Regions from separate parts of the Pseudokineococcus sp. 5B2Z-1 genome, predicted to be linked through region 1. Evidence: predicted binding sites of a transcription regulator. Region 1 holds the regulator's gene; the other holds the start of a gene.

Region 1 (7,594 bases):
GCGCGCCACCTGCCCGTGCCGGGGCGCGAGGGCGCCGGGACGCCGGTCGTCGACGAGGTCGTCGAGCTCGCCCGCGCGGCCGGGGGGCGCACGCTCGGGCTCTTCTCCTCCCGGCGGGCCGCCGAGGCCGCCGCGGAGGTGCTGCGCGAGCGCCTCGACGTCCCGGTCCTGTGCCAGGGGGACGACGTGACGCCGACCCTCGTGCGGGAGTTCGCGGCCGACCCCAGCAGCGTCCTCGTCGGCACGCTGTCGCTGTGGCAGGGCGTCGACGTCCCCGGCCCCTCGTGCCAGCTCGTGACGATCGACCGCATCCCCTTCCCTCGGCCCGACGACCCGCTGCTGTCCGCGCGCGCCGAGGCCGTGGCCCGCGCCGGCGGCAACGGTTTCCTCGCGGTCTCGGCCCAGCACGCGGCCCTGCGCCTGGCGCAGGGCGCGGGGCGTCTCGTGCGCTCGACGGCCGACCGCGGGGTCGTGGCCGTCCTCGACCCGCGGCTCGCGACCGCCCGGTACGCCGGCTTCCTGCGCGCGAGCCTGCCGCCGCTGTGGGCCACGAGCGACCGCGAGGTCGTCATCGGGGCGCTGCGCCGGCTCGACGCCGCGGCGCGGGCTGCGGAGGGCTGAGGGACCGGAGCAGGGGCGCCCGGAGCAGGGGCGCTCGGAGCGGGGGCGCCCGGAGCGGGGGGCGCCGCCCTGCGAGGCGCGCCGGGGCCCGCCGACCTAGCGTGCGGGCATGGCCGCCGCTGCCCGACCCGACCGTCCCGGAGCCGCCGAGTGGGTGCCGCAGGACCCCGCCCTGCGCGACGTCGAGCACCTGCGGGCCGCGGCGCGCGAGTGCCGCGGCTGCGAGCTGTGGGAGCCGGCGACGCAGGTCGTCTTCTCCGCCGGATCCCCCTCCGGCCGGATGGCCCTCGTCGGCGAGCAGCCCGGGGACCAGGAGGACCGCCGGGGCGTGCCCTTCGTCGGGTCCGCAGGGCGGCTGCTCCAGGCCGCGGTCGAGGAGGCGGGCATCGCCCGCGAGGACGTCTACGTCACCAACGCCGTCAAGCACTTCCGCTTCACGCAGAGCGCTCCGGGCAACCGCCGCGTCCACGCCACGCCCGACGCGGGCCACGTCACCGCCTGCCGGCCCTGGCTGGCCGCCGAGCTCGCCGCCGTCGACCCGGACGTCGTCGTCGTCCTGGGCGCGACGGCCGGTCGCGCCCTGCTCGGCCCGTCCTTCCGCGTGACGAAGGAGCGCGGCCGGGTGCTCGAGCGGGAGACGAGCCGGGGCCCCAAGCGCTTCGTGGCGACCATCCACCCGTCCGCCGTCCTGCGGACCCCGGACGACCAGCGCGAGGAGGCCCGCGCCGGACTCGTGGCCGACCTGCGGGTGGCCGCCGAGGCGCTCGGGCCGACGGCCTAGCCGTCCGCGCCCCCAGCGCCCCGGCGGCCGAGGGCGGAGCGTCCCGGCGCCCGAGGGACTGCACCCCGGGCCGTCGCCCCCGGGTCGCCCCGCTCAGACGCTGCGCAGCACCGCCACGACCCGGCCGAGGACGACGGCCTCGTCGCCGGGGATGGGCTCGTAGGCGGCGTTGCGCGGCAGCAGGCGCACGTGGCCGTCGCGCCGCTGGAACACCTTGACGGTGGCCTCGCCGTCGATCATCGCGGCCACGACCTCGCCGTTCTCGGCGACCGGCTGCTGGCGGACGACGACCCAGTCCCCGTCGCAGATGGCGGCCTCCACCATCGAGTCGCCGGCGACCTTGAGCAGGAAGAGCTGCCCGTCGCCGACGAGCTGGCGCGGCAGGGGGAAGACGTCCTCGACCGCCTGCTCGGCGAGGATCGGCCCGCCCGCCGCGATCCGTCCGACGACCGGCACGTAGGTGGCCGCGGGGCGCGCGTCGCCGGCCCCGGTCTCGTCCGGAGCGCCGGCGTCCGCCGCGGCCTCGTCGGGGACGGCGCGCAGCAGGGGCTCGCCCCCGGCCGCCGCGCCGCGCGAGCCCGGTACGACGACCTCGATGGCCCGGGGGCGACGGGGGTCGCGGCGCAGGAAGCCCTTGCGCTCGAGCGCCGCCAGCTGGTGCGCGACGCTGGACGGGCTCGTCAGCCCGACGGCCTCCCCGATCTCCCGCATGCTCGGGGGGTAGCCGCGCCGCTCGACGGCCTCGCCGATGCACTCGAGCACCTTGCGCTGGCGCGCGGTGAGGCCGTCGACCGCCGGCGCGTCGGGCATCTCGACGACCGTCGCCCCGGAGCCCTCGCCCGCCCGGTCCTCGCCGGCCCCAGCGCCGTCGGCTGCCTGCTGCCGGCCGTCCTGCTCCTCGTCGCCGCTGCGCCGCGCCACGTGGCCTCCCGAGCTCGGTGTCGGCGACCGCCCTCGTGCGGGACGCCGTGCCGGCCAGGGTAGGGAGACCGCACCACATGATCAAACACCTGTTCGAGCGTGTCGCGTGCGGATCTCGCGGTGCGGTGGGGCGCCGCGGGGCCTCGGGCGCGACGGTCGGGCGCGACCGTCCGGACCTCTCGCGCGGTCGTTCGGAGGGTCGGGGTGGCCGTGGCGCACGGCGGGCGGCGCCCGTTGTCGGTGGTCGGTGCTGGAGTCGTGCACGTCGGCGGGGCGCCCGTCCTCCTCGGGGGCCGGCGCCCCTCGCCGGGTCCGGTCGAACACCTGTCTGGACGCCGGGCCGCCACGCTGGTACAACATCGCACAGACGTTCGACCGACAGCGCGAGCCGTCGGCCCTCCCGGGCCCCCGGCGCCGCAGCCGCCCTCGACACGCACGTCCGCGGAGCCTCCGGCAGGAGGGGCCGTGGTCCTCCCGGAGGTCACCATGAGCGCACTGGTCCTGCTCCCGCCGCTGGGCGCCCCCGCGCGCAGCCCGCGCTCGGGCGCTCGACGTCGCCACCTGTCCCTCGTCCCGGCGCCCCGCCGCGCACCTCGACCCGTGCCGGCCGTGCGCCGCACCGCGCCCGTGGTGGCGCCGGCGCCGGTCGCCGAGCTGCCGGTCCCCGAGGCACCGGTCGGGGCGGCGGGATCGTGCCGGCCCCGCCGCCGCCCGGTCGCCCTCCGCGTCACCCGGCGCGGGCGCCTGGCGCTCACGGTCTCGGTGACCGTCCTGCTGGCGGCCGGGGCCGTCCTCGCCCTGTCGGCGGGCTCGCGCCCGGCGCCGGCCGCCGCCGCGCCCGCGGTCGTCGCGGCGGCGCCCGTGGCCGAGGCCCCCGCCGAGGTCGTCGTCCTGCCGGGCGACACGCTGTGGTCCATCGCCGACGAGGTCGCGGCGCCGGACGAGGACGTCCGTGACGTCGTGCTGCGCCTGAAGGAGGCCAACGGCCTCGACTCGGTGGCGCTGGCGGTGGGGGACCGGATCCTCGTCCCCGCCTGAGGCGCCCCCGGGTGGCGCCGCGGCGGCCCCCGCTCTGCCAGAGTGGCGCCGTCAGCGCCAGCTCCGCCGCGGCGGCGGCGGAGCCGTGCCCGCGGCTCGTCCCGCGGAGGCCGCATGAGCCGCACCGACCCCGACCCGCAGGCCACGACCGACGGCGTACCGCTCGGGGGGCGGGTCGACCGCTTCTTCGGGGTCACGGCCCGTGGCTCGACCATCGGCCGGGAGGTCCGCGGCGGCCTCGTGACGTTCGTGGCCATGGCCTACATCGTCGTGCTGAACCCGCTGATCATCGGGACGGTGCCGGACTCGACGGGCACCTACCTCGGGGGCGGCGACGCACCCGACCTGCCGGCCGTGGCCGCCGTGACCGCCCTCGTGGCGGCGGTCATGACGATCCTCATGGGCCTCGTCGGTCGCTTCCCCCTCGGCCTGGCCGCCGGGCTCGGCCTCAACGCCTTCATCGCCTACGGCGTCGCGAGCCTGCCGGGCATGACCTGGCCCATGGCCATGGGGCTCGTCGTCCTCGAGGGCCTCGTCATCCTCGTCCTCGTCCTCACCGGCTTCCGCCGCGCCGTCCTGCGCGCGGTGCCGCGCCAGCTCAAGACGGCCATCAGCGTCGGCATCGGCCTCTTCCTCACCCTCGTCGGGCTCGTCAACGCCGGCTTCGTCCGCGCCCCGGTGGGCGGGGGCACGCCGCTCGAGCTGGGCGTCGGCGGCTCGCTGCGGGGCTGGCCCACGGTCGTCTTCGTCGTCGGGCTCCTCGTCACCGTCGTCCTCGTCGTCCGGGGCGTCCGCGGCGCCCTGCTCATCGGCGTCGTCGTCGCCACCGCCCTGGCGCTCGTCGTCCAGGCGGCGTTCGACGTCGGCGGGCAGGCGCCCGACGGGAGCAACCCGACGGGCTTCGGGCTCACGGTGCCCGAGGCGCCGGCGTCCTGGCTCGCGTGGCCCGACCTGGGGCTCCTCGGCCAGGTGAGCGTCTTCGGCGCCTTCGCCGCGGTCGGCGCCGTCACGGCCGTGCTCGTCGTCTTCACCCTCGTCGTCGCCGACTTCTTCGACACGATGGGGACGATGGTCGCGGTCGGCGCGGAGGGCGGGCTGCTGGACGAGGAGGGCAACCCCCTCGGCAGCCAGCGGATCCTCCTCGTCGACTCCCTGGCCGCCGTCGCCGGCGGGGCGGCGAGCGCCTCGAGCGCGACGAGCTTCGTCGAGTCCGCCGCGGGCGTCGGCGACGGCGCCCGCACCGGGCTCGCCAGCGTGGTGACCGGGGCGGCGTTCCTCGTCGCCGTCGTCGCCTCGCCGCTCGTCTCGCTCGTGCCCTACGAGGCGGCCAGCCCGGCGCTGGTCGTCGTCGGCTTCCTCATGATGAGCCAGGTCACGGGCATCCGCTGGGACGACCCGGGCATCGCCCTCCCGGCCTTCCTCACCATCGTGCTCATGCCCTTCAGCTACTCCATCTCCGTGGGCATCGGCGCCGGCTTCCTCACCTACGTCCTCCTCGCCGTCGTGCGCGGTCGGGCGCGGGAGGTGCACCCCCTCCTGTGGGTCGTCGGCGCGGCCTTCCTCCTGTACTTCACCGTCGGTCCGGTGCAGGACTGGCTCACCGGGGCCGCCTGACCCGGGGCGCGTCCCGAGCCTGCTCCCCGGCCCACGCCGTCGTCGCCGTCCCCGGGCGCCGACGGCGCTGTCGGTGGTCGGGTGCACGGTGGTCGCGTGGTCGGTGGTCGAGCGGCTGGTGGTCGCGCTGCCGGGGCGCAGCGGGAGCGGCGGGGTCGTGCGGCGGGCATCCCCCGGCTCCGGGGGCCGGTGCTCCCACGACACGCCGGTGCTTGCGGAAGCGTGGGGCTCGGCCTAGCGTTCACCCCAACATCTAGTAGTTGCACGGCTGTCGTTCCTCCACAGGTTGTGGACGCTGGGGACAACTCCTCCACACGCTGTGGAGGAGCACCCGCGCCCCGGCGGGGGGCGACGGGGGCCGAGCACCGAGGCGGGAGGGGTCGCCGTGCACTGCCCGTTCTGCCGCCACCCCGACTCCCGCGTCGTCGACTCGCGGGCCACCGACGACGGCACGGCGATCCGGCGCCGCCGCCAGTGCCCGAGCTGCCAGCGGCGCTTCACGACGATCGAGGCGGCGAGCCTCACCGTCGTGAAGCGCTCGGGCACCACCGAGCCCTTCAGCCGCGAGAAGGTGCTGTCAGGCGTGCGCAAGGCCTGCCAGGGACGGCCCGTGACGGAGGACCGGCTGGCGCTGCTCGCCCAGCAGGTCGAGGAGTCGATCCGCACGGCCGGCGCCGCGGAGGTCGAGGCGCACGACGTCGGCGTGGCCGTGCTCGCGCCCCTGCGCGACCTCGACGAGGTGGCCTACCTGCGCTTCGCCTCCGTCTACCAGGCCTTCGACACGCTCGAGGACTTCGCGGCGGCCATCGCGGTGCTGCGCGCCGAGCGCGACGCCGGCACCGGGGACGCCAGCACGGAGGGCGCCCGGGCGGAGGAGCCCGCCGGCCAGGCCACCTGAGGCCGCTCGGCAGCCCCGGCGAGGCGCTCCTGCTCCTCGCCGCAGACGCACCGCACCAGACCCACCCGGCCAGACCCACCAGACCGCACCACCTGGGCCGCGCCCGCGCGGCCGCCAGCACCGAGGACGAGCCCACCGCCCCGCGGTGGCAGGACGAGCGACGGAAGAAGGACCCATGACCGAGACGACGCCGCGCCCCCGGTCCGCCCGCAAGGGCGGAGGACGGGGCAAGGGCCTGGTGGTCGAGCGCCTGTTCACGACCGCCGGTCGCCACCCCTACGACGAGGTGGAGTGGGAGCGCCGCGACGTCGTCCAGACCAACTGGAAGACGGGCGCCACCATCTTCGAGCAGCGGGGCGTCGAGTTCCCGGCGTCCTGGAGCGCCAACGCGTCCACGATCGTGACGACGAAGTACTTCCGCGGCGCCGTGGGCAGCGACGCCCGGGAGACGTCCCTGCGCCAGCTCATCGACCGGGTGGTGCTCACCTACGGGCGCGCCGGCCGCGACAACGGGTACTTCGCCAGCGAGGCCGACGCGGAGGTCTTCGAGCACGAGCTCACCTGGATGCTGCTGCACCAGGTGTTCTCCTTCAACAGCCCGGTGTGGTTCAACGTGGGCACGTCCAGCCCGCAGCAGGTCTCGGCCTGCTTCATCCTCTCCGTCGACGACTCGATGGACTCGATCCTCAACTGGTACCGCGAGGAGGGGATGATCTTCAAGGGCGGCTCCGGCGCCGGCCTCAACCTCTCCCGCATCCGCTCCTCGAAGGAGCTCCTGCACAGCTCCGGCGGCACGGCCTCCGGGCCGGTGTCCTTCATGCGCGGGGCGGACGCCTCCGCGGGCACCATCAAGTCCGGCGGCGCCACGCGGCGCGCGGCGAAGATGGTCGTCCTCGACGTCGACCACCCCGACATCGCCGAGTTCGTCCAGACGAAGGCGCGCGAGGAGGACAAGATCCGCGCGCTGCGCGACGCCGGGTTCGACATGGACCTCGGCGGCGAGGACATCACCTCGGTGCAGTACCAGAACGCCAACAACTCGGTGCGCGTCAGCGACGAGTTCATGCGCGCCGTCGAGGACGGCACGTCCTTCGGCCTGCGCGCCCGCACCACGGGCGAGGTGGTCGAGGAGGTCGACGCCCGCGAGCTGTGGTCCTCGATCGCCAAGGCCGCGTGGGAGTGCGCCGACCCGGGCCTGCAGTACGACGACACCATCAACGACTGGCACACGACGCCGGAGTCGGGGCGCATCAACGCCTCCAACCCCTGCTCGGAGTACATGCACCTCGACAACTCGAGCTGCAACCTGGCCAGCCTCAACCTGCTGTTCTTCCTCCGCGAGGACGGCTCCTTCGACGCCGAGCGCTTCGCCCGCTCCGTCGAGCTCGTGATCACGGCGATGGACATCTCCATCTGCTTCGCCGACTTCCCCACCGAGGCCATCGGCGAGACCACGCGCGCCTACCGCCAGCTCGGCATCGGCTTCGCCAACCTCGGCGCCCTGCTCATGGCGTCGGGCCTCGCCTACGACTCCGAGGGCGGGCGCGCGCTCGCGGCGTCCATCACCTCGCTCATGACGGGCGCGGCGTACAAGCGCTCGGCCGAGCTGGCGGGCGTCGTCGGCGCCTACGAGGGCTACGCCCGCAACGCCGAGGGCCACCAGCGGATCATGCGCAAGCACGCCGCGGCGAACGACGAGATCCGCACCCTCCACAGCGCCG
Region 2 (7,594 bases), on a different contig from region 1:
GCTCGGCGCCGCCCACCGCGCCGCGGTGGCGCGGGGGCTCGACGCCGTCACGGAGCCGGGCGCCCTGCTGGCGGTCCTCGCCTGGGAGCCCGCCCGGCGCCTCCCCCCGCTGCCGCGCGGGCTCGACGCCCGAGACCTCCGGGCGTCGCTGCCGGGGTGGTCGCTCCAGCACGTCGAGCCCGCCCGCGACGACCTCGTGCCGCGCTGGCTGCACCGCACCCGGCCGACCTGGCACGTCCTCGCGCGCCGCTGAGACGCTCGCGGCGGGACGCGGCTCGGGGCCGGCGAGCGGGCCCACCTGCCTCCCGGCCCGTCCACTGCTCAGATCGTCATGCCGACGTACTTCGTCTCGAGGTACTCGTCGATGCCCTCGCGGCCGCCCTCGCGGCCGAAGCCGCTCTGCTTGACCCCGCCGAAGGGCGCGGCGGGGTTGGAGACGACGCCCTGGTTGAGCCCGACCATGCCGGTCTCGACCTGCTCGCAGACGCGCAGGGCCCGGCCGACGTCGCGCGTGTAGACGTAGGACACGAGCCCGTACTCGGTGTCGTTCGCCTGCGCCACGCCCTCCTCCTCGGTGTCGAAGGCGACGACGGGCGCGACGGGCCCGAAGACCTCCTCGCGGAGCAGGCGGGCCGACGCCGGGACGTCCGCGAGCACCGTGGGCGCGTAGAAGTACCCGCGCCCCCCGGTGCGCTCGCCGCCGGTGAGGACGCGCGCGCCACCGTCGACGGCGTCGCCGACGAGCTCCTCGACCTTGCCGCGCTGCCGCTCGTCGATCAACGGCCCGACGTCGACGCCCTCCTCGGTGCCCCGCCCGACGACGAGGGCCGCCATCCGCTCGGTGAGGCGGCCGGTGAACTCCTCCAGGACGCCGCGCTGGACGTGGAACCGGTTGGCCGAGGTGCACGCCTCCCCGACGTTGCGCATCTTGGCGAGCATCGCGCCGTCGACGGCCGCGTCCAGGTCGGCGTCGTCGAAGACGAGGAACGGCGCGTTGCCGCCGAGCTCCATCGACGTGCGCAGCAGCTGCTGCGCCGACTGCTCGACGAGCGTGCGCCCCACCGGGGTGGACCCGGTGAACGACAGCTTGCGCAGGCGCCCGTCCCGCACGATCGGCTCGACCACCTCGCCGGTGCGCGACGTCGTCACGACGTTGAGCACCCCGGCCGGCAGGCCCGCCTCGGCGAGGACGTCGGCGAGCGCGCTCATCGTCAGCGGCGTCTGCGAGGCGGGCTTGACGACCATCGTGCAGCCCGCTGCCACCGCGGGAGCGATCTTGCGGGTGCCCATGGCCATGGGGAAGTTCCAGGGCGTGACGAACAGGCACGGCCCGACGGGCTGGCGCATCGTCAGCAGCCGGGTGGCGCCGTCCGGCGAGGTCGACCACCGGCCGTCGACGCGGACGGCCTCCTCGGAGAACCACCGGAAGAACTCGGCGGCGTAGGCGATCTCGGCGCGCGACTCGGCCAGGGACTTGCCCATCTCGAGCGTCATGAGGAGGGCGAGGTCGTCGACGCGCGCGGTGACGAGCTCCCACGCCCGGCGCAGCACCTCCCCGCGCTCGCGCGGCGGGGTGCGGCCCCACGCGCCCTGCGCCGCTGCGGCCGCGGCGAGCGCCCGCTGCCCGTCCTCCGGCGTCGCGTCGGCCACGGAGGCCAGCACCTCCTCGGTCGAGGGGTCGACGACGTCGATCGTCCGGCCGTCGCCGCCCTCGACGCGCTCGCCGTCGACGAGCAGGCCGGTGGCGACGGCGCCGACGACGTCGCGCTCGTGCTGCGCCGCGTCGCTGCTCGCACCGGTGGTGGTCGTGCTCATGGCTCTCCCTCGCGGACGGCGGGCGGCTCGGGTCGGCCGCCCCTCGACCCTGCACCCGGGCCCGCGGGGCCGCCAGGGCGCGCTGGCCCGTGACCGTCGGGCGGAGGTGGGAGGGTGCGAGGAGACCCGGAGGTGCCCGCCCCCGAGACGTCCGTCCGCGAGGAGACCACCGCCCGTGAGCCCCGACCAGCCCGGCTCCGGGCCGGCGTCGCACCCCACCCGCCCCACGCTGCAGGGCACCTTCGGGATGGCCGCGACGACCCACTGGATCGCCTCCGGCACGGCGATGTCGGTCCTCGAGCGCGGGGGAACGGCCGTGGACGCCGCGTGCGCCGCCGCCTTCGTCCTCCACGTCGTCGAGCCGCACCTCAACGGCCCCGGCGGGGACGTCACCGGCCTCGTCGCGACAGCGGACGGGGCGCCGCCGCGGGTCCTCATGGGCCAGGGCCCCGCACCCGCGGGTGCGACGATCGAGCACTTCCGGACCGAGGGCCTCGACCTCGTGCCCGGGGCGGGCGCCCTGGCCGCGGCCGTCCCCGGGGCCGTCGACGCGTGGCTCGTGCTGCTGCGCGACCTCGGCACCTGGGAGCTCGCGGACGTCCTCGCCTACGCCACCGGGTACGCGCGTCACGGCCACCCCGTGCTCGCCGGGGTGGGCAGGACCATCAGCGGCGTCGCCGACCTCTTCGCGCAGCACTGGCCCACGTCGGCGGCGCTGTGGGCGCCCTCGGGCGCCGCGCCCGCCCCGGGCACGAGCGTCGTCAACCCGGCCCACGCCGACGTCCTCGACCGCCTCGTCGCCGCGGGCGCGGGGCGGCCGAGCCGCGAGGCGCGCATCGAGGCCGCGCGCTCGGCGTGGGGCGAGGGCTTCGTCGCCGAGGCCGTGGACGCCTTCGTCCGGGCCCCGCACCGGCACGCGAGCGGCACCGACCACGCCGGCGTGCTGCGCGGGGACGACATGGCGGCCTTCGCGGCCGGCTACGAGGACGCGGTGGTGCTCGACGTCCTGGGCGTCACGGTCGCCAAGACGGGGCCGTGGGGGCAGGGCCCCGTGCTCCTGCAAGCCCTCGCGCTCCTCGAGGGGTTCGACGCCGCGGACCTCGACCCGTCGACGCCCGACGGCGCCCATCTCGCGCTCGAGGCGCTCAAGCTGGCGCTGGCCGACCGGGACGCCTGGTACGGCGACCCGGGCCCGGACGAGCCGGCCGTCCCGCTCACCACCCTGCTCTCGCCCGCCTACACGGCGCAGCGCCGGGCGCTCATCGGTGACGGGGCGAGCCACGAGGTGCGGCCCGGGTCCCCGGACGGGCGGGCGCCCTTCACGCCGCCGCTGCACGAGACCGCCGACGTCGCCGCGGCGGGGACGTCGGCGGGCGAGCCGACGGTCCGGACGACGGGGGCCCCGGTCCCGCGCGCGTCGGGCGCGACCAGGGGCGACACCTGCCACCTCGACGTCGTCGACCGCTGGGGAACGGTCGTCTCCGCGACGCCCTCGGGCGGGTGGCTGCAGTCCTCCCCCACCATCCCCGAGCTCGGCTTCTGCCTCGGCACGCGGCTGCAGATGACGTGGCTGGAGCCCGGCGCACCGTCGTCGCTGCGCCCCGGGCGCCGTCCGCGGACCACGCTGACCCCCACGGTGCTGCTGCGCGACGGCGTGCCCGTCGCCGGGCTCGGCTCGCCCGGCGGCGACCAGCAGGACCAGTGGCAGCTGCTCTACCTCCTGCGCACGCTCGTCGGCGGGCTGGCGCCGCAGCAGGCCATCGACGCGCCCGCGCTGCACACGACGTCGATGCCGAGCTCCTTCTGGCCGCGGACGTGGACGCCCGGCGGCGCCGTCGTCGAGGACCGCCTCGGCGAGGAGGTCATCGGCTCCCTCGAGCGGCGCGGCCACGTGGTGACCCGCGCCGGCGACTGGGCGCTGGGACGGCTCTCCGTCGTCACGCGCGACCCGGTGACGGGCCTGCTGCAGGGCGCCGCCAACCCGCGCGGCGACCAGGGGTACGCGGTGGGGCGCTGAGGCGGACGCCCTGACCCGTCCCCGGGCGCCGGCGTGCGCGGGCCGATGACGAGCGCATGCGGGGACCGGCCCGCGGGTCGCCGGGCTCACGGGTCGTCGACCTCGTCCGCCGCAGGCTCGCCGAGGGGCGCGGCCGCGTCGTGGTCACGCGCCCTCACCGCGTCCTCCGGCGCGGGCCCTCCAGGGGCGAGGCGGAGGTCGTCGGGCTCGCCCGGCCCATCGGCGCCCGCGGGCAGCACCGGCCGTCCCGGCTCGTCAGGCGGGCGCGGGTCGTCGGGGCGGCCGGGGTCGCCGGGGCGGCCGGGGTCGCCGAGGCGGCCGGGGTCGCCGAGGCGGCCGGGGTCGCCGAGGCGGCCGGGGTCGTCCGGGCCGTCGGGCCGTGAGCGGCCGGGGTCGTCGGGGCCATCGGTGTCGTGGAGCTCGTGGGCGAGGTCTTCCAGGCGTGCCCGCCAGGGTGGTGGCGCGGTGGCCGGTGGTGGGTCGCCGGCGCGGGTGATGACGGGGCGCCCGTCGAGGACGTGGGCGACCAGGGCGCCGGTGTGGACCCGGCGGTGGTCGTGCCCGCACACCAGCGCCAGGTTCGACAGGTCGGTGGGGCCGCCGTCGACCCAGTGCACGACGTGGTGCGCCTGGGTCCTGCTCACGGGGGCGTCGCAGTCCGGGCCGATGCACCCCCGGTCCCGGATCGCCAGCGCGCGGCGCTGCGCGGGCGTGACGGTGTACGCGGCCCGGCCGACGTCCAGCGGCTCCGAGCGCGACCCGAGGACCGCGGGGACGACCTCGGCGTCGCACGCCAACCGGCGCACCGCCCCGGCCGACAGCGGGGCGTCGTCGGCGAGCAGGCCCGCCCCGGCCACGGCCCCGGCCAGGGCGGACAGGTCCATCGTCACGACCACCCGCGCCCGGGCCCCGCCCTCGGAGGAGACACCGGTGGGGCTGCCCGGCGGGGCCGACAGGACCTTGCCGGCCAGGGCCACGAGGGCGTCGGCGCGCCGCTGCGCCGCCGAGCGCAGGTCCGGGCCGCCCTCCCCGGACGGCTCCGGGGCGGCGAGGGCCTCGATCGCGGTCATCAGGGTCGCGCCCGCCTCCGGGGCCAGGCGCCCGCGCACGTGCCAGGTCCCGTGCAGGTCCGGTGAGCAGTACAGCTCCCGGCGCCGGTGCGCCCGCTCCTCCCGCCGCCCCAGCAGGTCGCTCCCCTCCAACGCCGCCTGACCATCCGCCAGGGCGTCCTCGCCCGCCTCGGACAGCTCCGCGCGGGCCAGCAACCCCGCCGCGTGATGGCGCAGCACCGTCAACGACACCTCCGGGGCGTGCTCCAGCAGCACCCGCTCCACCGCCGCCCGCCCCACCGGCCCGTAGTGCTCAGGCAGGTCCAGCACCGCACCCGCGACCACGTCCGCCGCCTCCGCGCTCACGAGCCCCGCAGCCAACGCCGCCCCGGTCGCAGCGCCCTCACCCAGCCCCGCTCCCCGCCCGCCCGTGCGCGCGACCCGCTGGGCCGGCAGGCCCGCGCCGGTGACGAACGCGACCGTCGCCTGCCGGCGCGCCGCCGTCGCCGGATGCACCCCCAGCACCCCCGCCAGCTCACCGCGCCCGTCGCCCGCCCGCGACCGCGCCAGCACCGCCCGCTCACCCGGCGTCAACCCACCCGGCACGAGGGCCTCGCCCCGAGAGGCGACCTCCCCCAGCACCAGCACCTGCGCCGCCTGGGCGACGCGCACCAAGGCCTCGAGCTCGACCAGCACGCCCCGCAGGTCGCCCGTGGCCACCGACCACAGCCCCAGACCCGCCACCGCCGCCCGCCCCACCTCCAGGGCCGACCGCAGCGCCGCGATCGCGGGCGCCGCGCCAGCACCGCAAGCCGAGGCCGACGCCGCGTCCGGCACGGAGTCGGGCACCCCCGCACCCGACCCCGCCACCGCCTCGTCCTCCACACCCACGACCGTAGGGGCGACCACCGACAACGGCTCGAACACCAGTTCGACACAGCAGGGCGACGACCCCGCGCGGGCGCCCGGTCCCCTCCCCGCTCGACCCGACCGGCAACGGCCGCCGCAGCGGCGACCCGGCCTACGGCCGCAGCACGTCCCGCAGCCCGTCGAGCACCGACCGGTCCTCGATGGTGCCCGGCACCACGGGCTCGACGCCGTCGGCCATCTCCCGCAGCGTCTTCCGCAGCACCTTGCCGGAGCGGGTCTTCGGCAGCGCCGCGACGACGTCGACGCGCCGCAGCCGCGCCACCGCGCCGACCTCGTCGCGCACGCGCTGGACGACCTGAGCCGCGACCTCCTCCGGCGGGGTGGTCACGTCCTTGGCGAGCACGACCAGCGCCCGGGGCTCCTGCCCCACGAGCGGGTCCGCCGCTCCCACGACGGCGCACTCGGCGACGTCGGGGTGCCCGATGACGGCGGCCTCGAGCTGTCCGGCGGAGAGCCGGTGGCCCGCGACGTTGATGACGTCGTCCGTGCGCCCGAGGACGTGGACGTACCCGTCCTCGTCGACGTAGCCGCCGTCACCGGTCGTGTAGTAGCCCGGGTGCGCGGCGAGCGACGACGCCCGGAGCCGCTCGTCGCCGCCCCAGACGCCGGCGAGGGTCCCCGGCGGCAGGGGCAGGCGCAGGCAGAGGGCGCCCTCCTCCCCCGCCGGCACCTCGCGGCCCTCGGCGTCGAGGACGCGCAGGTCGTACCCGGGCGAGGGCACGGACGGCGAGCCGGGCTTGAGCGGCAGGTCCTGCAGCCCGCGCGGCGAGCAGGCGATCGGCCAGCCCGTCTCGGTCTGCCACCAGTTGTCGACGACGGGCACGCCGAGCCGCTCCCCCGCCCACGCCCACGTGTCCGGGTCCAGCCGCTCGCCGGCGAGGTAGAGCGCCCGCAGCTCCGACAGGTCGACGTCCGACGCCAGCGCGAGGTCGGGGTCCTGCGCCCGGATGGAGCGCACCGCCGTCGGCGCCGTGAAGACGACGGCCGCGCGGTGCTCCGCGGCCGCGCGCCACAGCGCCCCCGCGTCCGGCGTGCCGACCGGCTTGCCCTCGTAGAGCACCGTGGTGCAGCCCGCCAGCAGGGGCCCGTACACGATGTAGGAGTGGCCGACGACCCACCCGACGTCGCTGGCCGTGAGCACCACGTCGCCCGGCGCGAGCCCGAAGAGGTTCGGCACCGACCACGACAGCGCCACCGCGTGCCCGCCGTGGTCGCGCACGACGCCCTTCGGCCGTCCCGTCGTCCCGGAGGTGTAGAGCACGTACAGGGGGTCGGTGGCGGCCACCTCGACGCACTCGGCGGGCGGCGCGGCGCCCGGGCGCAGGACGTCGCGCCACTCGAGGTCGCGCCCCGGCACGAGCGTCGCCGTGGCCTGCGGCCGCTGGAGGACGACGCAGTGGGCGGGCGCGTGCTCGGCGCGCTCCAGCGCCGCCTCGAGCAGGGGCATGTACTCGACGACGCGCGTCGGCTCGAGCCCGCACGAGGCGGTGAGGACGACGACGGGCCGGGCGTCGTCGATGCGCGCCGCCAGCTCGGCGGCCGCGAAGCCGCCGAAGACGACCGAGTGCACGGCGCCGATGCGGGCGCAGGCGAGCATCCCGACGACGGCCTCGGGGACCATGGGCATGTAGACGACGACGCGGTCGCCCTTCCCGACGCCGAGCTCGCGCAGCGCGCCCGCGAGGCGGGCCGACTGGTCGAGGAGCTCGGCGTAGGTCAGGGTCCGCCGCTCGCCGGTGTACGCGCTGTGGTGGACGAGCGCCGGGTCGTCCCCGCGCCCGGC

What was found. Region 1 encodes LexA, which represses DNA repair genes until DNA is damaged. Its sites were predicted from a motif close to TCGAACANNTGTTCGA; they were not measured.
Region 2: WDV85_RS00940 (HNH endonuclease signature motif containing protein) is a predicted target of LexA. The motif match lies at 5,801-5,816, and genes of this name have one in related genera.

The regions. Positions count from the first base shown of each region.
Region 1 is NZ_JBBHZG010000003.1:309,219-316,812, reverse strand. Features, by position in the region: gene WDV85_RS10000 (ATP-dependent DNA helicase) at 1-621, shown strand, start outside; gene WDV85_RS09995 (UdgX family uracil-DNA binding protein) at 731-1,402, shown strand; gene lexA (transcriptional repressor LexA) at 1,496-2,212, opposite strand; gene WDV85_RS09985 (LysM peptidoglycan-binding domain-containing protein) at 2,810-3,361, shown strand; gene WDV85_RS09980 (NCS2 family permease) at 3,476-4,975, shown strand; gene nrdR (transcriptional regulator NrdR) at 5,361-5,873, shown strand; gene WDV85_RS09970 (vitamin B12-dependent ribonucleotide reductase) at 6,049-7,594, shown strand, end outside.
Region 2 is NZ_JBBHZG010000001.1:225,327-232,920, forward strand. Features, by position in the region: gene WDV85_RS00925 (class I SAM-dependent methyltransferase) at 1-253, shown strand, start outside; gene WDV85_RS00930 (NAD-dependent succinate-semialdehyde dehydrogenase) at 322-1,815, opposite strand; gene WDV85_RS00935 (gamma-glutamyltransferase family protein) at 2,063-3,832, shown strand; gene WDV85_RS00940 (HNH endonuclease signature motif containing protein) at 3,919-5,766, opposite strand; gene WDV85_RS00945 (AMP-binding protein) at 5,903-7,594, opposite strand, start outside.